Methylomagnum ishizawai: one gene and its partner. The protein of the gene in region 1 interacts with the protein of each later gene in a pairwise test. Links are inferred from orthologs where the notes say so. Each region holds a gene or a part of one and is shown in the gene's direction. Other genes may lie near its edges.

Region 1 (4,422 bases):
GTGCTTCTTGGCCTGGTGCCAAGTGGCGCCGCCTTCCCCGGATTCGCCCTCGCGGTAGCGCAACACCCCGATGGCGATCAAAGCCACGAAGCCCAGGACGAAGATTCCGACCAGCAGCTTTTCGATGTAGGACAGCAGCGCGTTCATTGGATGGAATTATGTTTGTTGTATGCGGTGGCGGCGGCCCGCCCCGTGGGGCTGGGGCGGCGGGCGGCGCGGGCGGGGACGACCGCCCCGGCCTGCCGGGGACCGCGCCGATGAGGATTGTTATAGATTGTTCCCGGATTCCCCCAAGCGGGCCGGATGCGACCCCGTCCGGTTCGGTTCCCAAGGCCGCGATCCTGTGCTTGGACCTGGGAACCAGCCCGCCATAGTCCTAGATGCTAGCGAAACGCCCGATTGGCTGGCAAGCCGTTTTCCCCGGTCCCGGTGTCATTCCTGGGCTTGGCGTGGCCGGGGCCGCGCTTCTTCAAAAAGGATCGGCATCGACTACACTCTAACCCGTGACCTTCCATAACGTAGCAGTTGCGATACGGCTTGGGCTTCGGGCCGACAGTCCACCGTGGGCGCGGGGCTGCGGGTATCCGGTTGCCGGAGGCCGGATAGGGGAGGTCGCGCGGGTCTGCGATCCCGCGCTTGTCCTATGAATTCCCGGCGCGGTGCCGGGCCCGTCCTATGCCGCGCCACAGACCCCAATCAAGAGTGTAAAGATTATGCGGAGCATACTGACTGTGGATGATTCGGCCTCGATGCGGCAGATGGTGGTTTTCACGCTCAAGGGCGCGGGCTACGAGGTGGTCGAGGCCAGCGACGGCGTCGAGGCGCTGGGCAAGGCCAAGTCCCGCAAGGTGGATTTGGTGATCACCGACCTCAACATGCCCAACAAGGACGGCATCGCGCTGATCCGGGAATTGCGGGCGATGCCGGATTATAAGTTCACCCCGATCCTGATGCTGACCACCGAATCCGGCGACGCCAAGAAACAGGCGGGCAAGGCGGCCGGGGCGACCGGCTGGATCGTCAAGCCCTTCAATCCCGACCAGCTCCTCAAAACCGTCGGCAAGGTGTTGGGCTAGGCCCACGCCGACGCCCTTCCGGAGTATCCCCCATGGCCATCGACTTGGCTCAGTTTCATCAGGTCTTTTTCGAGGAAAGCCTCGAAGGACTGGCGATCATGGAGAGTGGCCTGCTGGGCCTCGGAACCGGCGGCGCCGATCCCGAGGCGATCAACGCCATCTTCCGGGCGGCCCATTCCATGAAGGGCGGCAGCGCCACTTTTGGCTTCACCGCAGTGGCGGATTTCGCCCATCACTTGGAAACCTTGCTGGACGAGATGCGCGAAGGGCGGCGGCCCGTGACCGCCCAGGCGGTCGAGGCGCTCTTGGGGGCGGTGGACTGCCTGCGCGATATGCTGGGGGCCAGCCAGTCCGGCCGGCCCGTGGACCGGGCGGCGGTGGCGATCCACCAAGCGGCCTTGGAGCGGTTGCTGGCGGACGGTGCGGTGGGCGCGACGGCCCCGGCCATCGACCGGGACGAGGGTTGGCAGATCGTTTTCAGCCCGCACCGCGACCTGTTCCGCAGCGGCAACGATCCGGTCCGGATTTTCCGCGAACTGGCCGGGTTGGGGCGTCTGGAAGTCGACGCCGAACTGGGGTTCCTGCCCAGCGCCGACGAACTGGATATCGAGGACTGCTATCTCGCCTGGGAACTCAAGCTATATGGCAAGGTGGCCCGCGCCGATATCGACGAAGCCTTCGCCTGGGTCGAGGACCACTGCGATTTGGCGGTGCGGCCCTTGGCGGAATTGGCGGCGCTGGCGGCGGTGCCGGTGCCGCCGGAAGCCGCGCCGGCCGCGGCGGTCCAACCCGCATCGGTCCCGCCGCCCGCGACCGCCGAGACCGGCACCAAAAACGTCGGCGGCGGTTCGATCCGGGTGGATACCGCCAAGATCGACCAATTGATCAACCTCTGCGGCGAATTGGTCATCACCCAATCCATGCTGGGCCTCCTGGGCGAAACCTTCACCATGGACCGGCTGGAGCAGTTGCAAAGCGGCCTGGCCCAACTCGAACGCCATACCCGCGCCCTGCAAGAGAGCGTGATGAATATCCGCATGTTGCCGATCAGCTTCGTGTTCAGCCGGATGCCGCGGCTGGTCCACGATATCAGCGGCAAGCTCGGGAAGCGCGTCGAACTCCGGCTGATGGGCGAACAGACCGAACTGGACAAGACCGTGATCGAGCAGATCGCCGACCCGCTCATGCACCTGGTGCGCAACTGCCTGGACCACGGCATCGAATCCCCCCACGAGCGCGTGGTGGCGGGCAAATCCGATACCGGCCTGATCCTGCTCAACGCCTACCACCGCGGCGGCAATATCGTCATCGAAGTGTCCGACGACGGGCGCGGCCTGGACGCGCCCCGGATTTTCGCCAAGGCGGTGGAGCGCGGCCTGTTGGAACCCCACGCCCATCCGCCGCCCGCCCAGCTCTACGATTTGATCTTCCATCCGGGCTTTTCCACGGCGGAGCAAGTGACCGAGGTGTCCGGGCGCGGGGTGGGCATGGACGTGGTGCGGCGCAATATCGAAGCCCTGGGCGGGCGCATCGAACTCAAGACCCAGCCTGGCCGGGGGTCCACCTTCTCCATCCACCTGCCCTTGACCCTGGCCATCCTGGACGGGCAGACCGTGGCCGTGGGCAAGGAAATCTATATCGCGCCCCTGGTGTCCATCATCGAATCGATCAGCCTCACCGAGGACAAGCTCAACACCTTCACCGGCAAGGGCGAGACCTTCCGCCTGCGCGGCGAATACCTGCCCATCATCCGCCTGCACGAAGTGTTCGGGGTCGAGGGCGGCCACGCCGTCAAGCTGACCGACGGGCTGTTGATGGTGGTGGAGGGTCAGGGCTTGAAATGCGGCCTGTTCGTGGACAACGTGCTGAGCCAGCAACAGGTCGTCATCAAATCGCTGGAGGAGAACTACCGGCGGGTCGAGGGTATTTCCGGCGCGACCATCCTGGGCGATGGTTCGGTGGCTTTGATCCTGGACATTCCGGGGCTGGTGCGGCTGGCCCGGCAGGAGCGTCCCGTGCAAACGAGGCATTGAACGATGGACGAACAGGCACACGCACAGGCGCAGGGCCGGCCGGTCGGCGGCCCGCAACATCTCACCTTCGTGCTGGGCGCGGAGGAATACGCGGTGGATATCCTGAGGGTCCGGGAAATCCGGGGCTGGGAGCCGGTCTCGCGGATTCCCAACGCGCCGGGCTATGAAAAAGGCGTCATCAACCTGCGGGGGGCCATCGTGCCGATCCTGGACCTCAGGCAACGCTTCGAGGTCGGGCAGCCGGTCTACACGCCCACCACGGTGGTGGTGATCCTGCAAACCCAGCAGGAGCGGGGCGACAAGATCATGGGCGTGGTGGTGGACGCCGTGGCCGATGTGGTCGATCTGCCGCGGGACGCGGTACAGCCCGCGCCGGATTTCGGCGGTGGCGTCGGGGCCGAATTCGTCAAGGGCATCGCTTCCCTCGATGGCCGCATGGTGGCCTTGCTCGATGTGGACAAGCTGTTGCGCCTGGAAGAGCGGCCCGTCCTGACCCAGGCCCAGGCCCAGGCCGAACTCTCGGCCCATCACTAGCCTCCGAGGAGGGGTAAACCCATGAAAACCAACCTGCCGGTCACCGATGTCGAGCGCCCCCTGGTCGAGGGCACCCTCATCGTCAGCAAAACCGATCCCAAGGGCGTCATCACCTACGCCAACGCCGAATTCATTGAAATCAGCGGCTTCACCGAACAGGAACTCCTGGGCCAGAGCCACAACATCGTGCGCCACCCTGACATGCCATCGGCGGTATTCCGGGAATTGTGGGACGCGCTTAAAGCGGGCAAGGCCTGGGTCGGCCTCCTCAAGAACCGCTGCAAGAACGGCGATTTCTACTGGGTGCGGGCCAATATCACGCCGTTGTGGGAAAGGAGCGAACTGGTCGGCTACCTGTCGGTGCGGACCCGGCCGGAACGCGCCGAGGTCGAGGTGGCCACCGAGCGCTACCGGCGTATGAACGCGGGCGAGACCCTCGAACCCCCTTTGATCCAGCGCTTGAACCCATTGCCCCGGCTGTCGATGCGCGCGCTCGGGTGGATGGCCGGGTTGCTGCTGTTGGCGGGGGCGTTCATACCGGCGGGGCTGTTGTGGGCGGGCGATGCCGCCGGTCCCGGCCTGCGCGGCCTGGGCGTGGGGGCGGCGTTGGCGTTGGCGCTTCCGGGCGGGGCTTTGCTGGCTTATATCCTTAAGCGGATCACGGTGTCCGTGGGGCATGTGGCCGAAAATCTCATGGAAATCGCCCAGGGCAATTTCACCAGCAAGCTGGAAGCCGAGGGCAACGATGAATGCGCCATGGCCATCAATGCCCTGCGCTG
Region 2 (2,876 bases), 2.1 Mb from region 1 along the record:
GGTCTCTCGATGGACAACTACCACGATATCCTGCGCGACGCGCAAAGCTGCCGGGTGTTCAGCATCGAGGAATTGACCGAATCGGGCGATGGCGCCTTGGAGGAATGCGCCGATCCCGCCGCTTCGCCACCCGAGGGTTTGGTGCGGGCCGGTTTCGCCGAAGCCTTGGCCGATGCCATTTCCGGCTTGCCCGAGCGGGAGCGTATGGTGGTGTCGCTGTACTACGAGGAAGAACTGAACCTCAAGGAGATCGGCGAGGTGTTGGGCGTGAGCGAGTCCCGCGTGTGCCAAATCCAGGGCCAGGCCATGTTGCGCCTGCGGGCGCGGATGCAGGGCTGGCTGGACGCCGAGCGGATGCCTGTGAAGCGGCGCGAGGCCAGGGGGCGGCGGTTGGGGGCTTGAGGGGTCTCCGGTCTCAAGGCTCCGGCCTCCCACCTCCCGCATCAAGCCTCCCAATTGTGTGCTAGCCTCATTGGCATAGATCGAATCCACAACGCCATCCCGACCGATGCCCACCCAGAGACAAGCTCCCAGGCCCCAGGCCGCCCCCGCCGGGGCGGGAAGCGTCGGCCCGAACCGTCAGACCGAGGTGAAAGACCTTGAATAAGAATATGAGAATCCTGATCGTGGACGATTTTTCCACTATGCGCAGGATCATCAAGAACCTCCTGCGCGAACTCGGCTTCAACAATACCGTGGAAGCCGACGACGGGCAGTCCGCCTGGCCCAAGCTCCTGGGCGGCGGCATCGATTTCCTCATCACCGATTGGAACATGCCCGGCATGAACGGCCTGGATTTGCTGCGCATGGTCCGGGCCGAGCCCAACCTCATGCATATCCCGGTGCTGATGGTGACGGCGGAAGCCAAGCGCGAGCAGATCATCGAAGCCGCCAAGGCCGGGGTGAACGGCTATGTCATCAAGCCTTTCACCGCCGCCACCCTCCAGGAAAAGATCGAAAAAATCTTCGAGCGCCTAGACGCTTGAACGGAAGTTAGCCCATGGCCAAGAAAAAGAACGCCGCTCCGCTTCCCGCCGACGCCGACCCGCGTATCGCCCAGGCGCTGGCCCTGGTCTCCGCCTTGGAGCGGGGCGACCAGATCGAGGCCGACCAAATCCTCGACGACATAGGCCGGGTCCGCGAAATGACCTTGTTCCAGGAAGTGGGACGCCTGACCCGTCAACTACACGACACCCTCGCCAGCTTCGCGGTGGACGACAAACTCGCCCATCTGACCGAGCGCGAAATCCCCGACGCCAAGGAGCGCCTCAACTATGTCATCGCCATGACCGAACAGGCGGCCAACACCACCCTCAACGCGGTGGAAACCCTGCTGCCCATGGCCGAAGCCCTGGCGGGCCAGGCCGGCGAACTGGGCGGCCAATGGCAGCGCTTCCGCCAGCGGGAAATGCCGTTCGAGGAATTCAAGCAGCTCAGCCTGGACCTGGCCGAGCATCTCGCGCAGTCCGGGCAGCAATTGGTGGCCATGCAAACCTTGTTGGGCGAAGTCTTGATGGCCCAGGGTTTCCAAGACCTCACCGGGCAGATCATCCGTCGGGTGATCCAGTTGGTTCAGGAGTTGGAATCCAATTTGGTGGACATGGTGCGCTTGTCCAGCCGCCGCTATCGCGCGGAAGGCGACGCACCGGAACCCGCCGTTCCCGCCTTGGGTCCTTGCGTGCCGGGGGTCGATGCCAACGCGGTGCATAGCCAGGACGATGTGGACGGTTTGTTGTCCAGCCTGGGGTTTTAAGGGAAAGCGGCCATGGCCATCGATCTCGACGACGAAATCGTCCAGGATTTCCTGGTGGAAGCCGGGGAGATATTGGAAAAGCTCAACGGGCAATTGGTCGAGCTGGAAAACACGCCCGACGACTACGATTTGCTCAACGCCATTTTCCGGGGTTTCCATACCATCAAGGGCGGGGCCGGTTTCTTGAACCTGGGCGTCCTGGTCGGGGTGTGCCACCGCGCCGAGGATGTGTTCAACGCCTTGCGCCAGGGCGAGCGGCGGGTCGATGCGGTTTTGATGGATGTGATCCTCGAAGTCCTCGACGTGGTCAATTCCATCTTCAAATACATCCGCAACGGCAAGGACCCGGAGCCGGTCGATCCCGATTTGCTGGACCGGCTGTCGCGTTTGCTGCAACCGCAGGCCGCGCCCGAACCCGCGCCAGCCCCGTCATCGCCGCCCGCGCCAGCCGTTGCCGCTCGGGTACAAACACCCGAACCCGTGGCGGCCCTTCCGGTCGCCTCCATGCCCAAGCCCAGCAATGTGGTGGAAGCCGATTTGTTCGCCATGCTGGAACCCGGCATCGTGGGCGAGGTTCCCGCCGCCGAACCGGTGGAACCCGCACCGGCCCAGACCCAGGCCGAACCCGACGAAATCACCGAGGAGGAATTCGAGCGGTTGTTGGATCAGCTGCATGGGGGGGCGAAGCGGTCCGGCCCGGCGGCTCCGCCCGCGATTCCCGCCGCCGAACCCGCGCTGCCCGTGGGCGATACGATTTCCGAGGACGAGTTCGAGGCTTTGCTCGATGATTTGCACGGCAAGGGCAAGCATGTCGGCGTTCCCGCGGACGCGCCGTCCCCGCCCCCTGCCCAGCCCGCCGCCGACCTGATCAGCGAGGACGAATTCGAGGCTTTGCTCGACAACCTGCATGGCAGGGGCCGGCATCTCGGCACCCCCCAAACCGAAGCGGCCAAGCCTTTGGAACCTCCGCCCGCTTTCCACGAGGCCGCCCACTTCGATCCCGCCAAGACGACGGCCAAGTCCACCGCCTCTCCCACCACCACCGCGGTGGAAACCACGGTGCGGGTCGATACCCAGCGCCTGGACGAGATCATGAACATGGTGGGCGAGCTGGTGCTGGTGC

The links. Proteins that work in one complex are often made in the same cells at the same time.
Region 2: the proteins of K5658_RS18395 (region 1) and K5658_RS09185 interact in binary tests that used the Escherichia coli proteins (3 or more experiments, as listed by UniProt). The link is inferred for Methylomagnum ishizawai from one-to-one orthologs.

Annotation. Positions count from the first base shown.
Region 1 is NZ_AP019783.1:4,084,205-4,088,626, reverse strand. The notes cover bases 691-3,608. They hold K5658_RS18395 (chemotaxis protein CheA), read left to right. Parts: upstream 691-1,108; coding sequence 1,109-3,109; downstream 3,110-3,608. Other genes in these bases: K5658_RS18390 (chemotaxis protein CheW), read left to right, coding at 3,113-3,608; K5658_RS18400 (response regulator), read left to right, coding at 711-1,076. Outside these bases: K5658_RS18405 (WD40 repeat domain-containing protein), read right to left, coding at 1-147; more of K5658_RS18390, read left to right, coding at 3,609-3,643; K5658_RS18385 (methyl-accepting chemotaxis protein), read left to right, coding at 3,665-4,422. UniProt on the Escherichia coli protein: Involved in the transmission of sensory signals from the chemoreceptors to the flagellar motors. CheA is autophosphorylated; it can transfer its phosphate group to either CheB or CheY.
Region 2 is NZ_AP019783.1:2,013,989-2,016,864, forward strand. It holds K5658_RS09185 (protein phosphatase CheZ), read left to right. Parts: upstream 1-1,000; coding sequence 1,001-1,753; downstream 1,754-2,876. Other genes in the region: K5658_RS09175 (RNA polymerase sigma factor FliA), read left to right, coding at 1-402; K5658_RS09180 (chemotaxis response regulator CheY), read left to right, coding at 612-986; K5658_RS09190 (chemotaxis protein CheA), read left to right, coding at 1,766-2,876.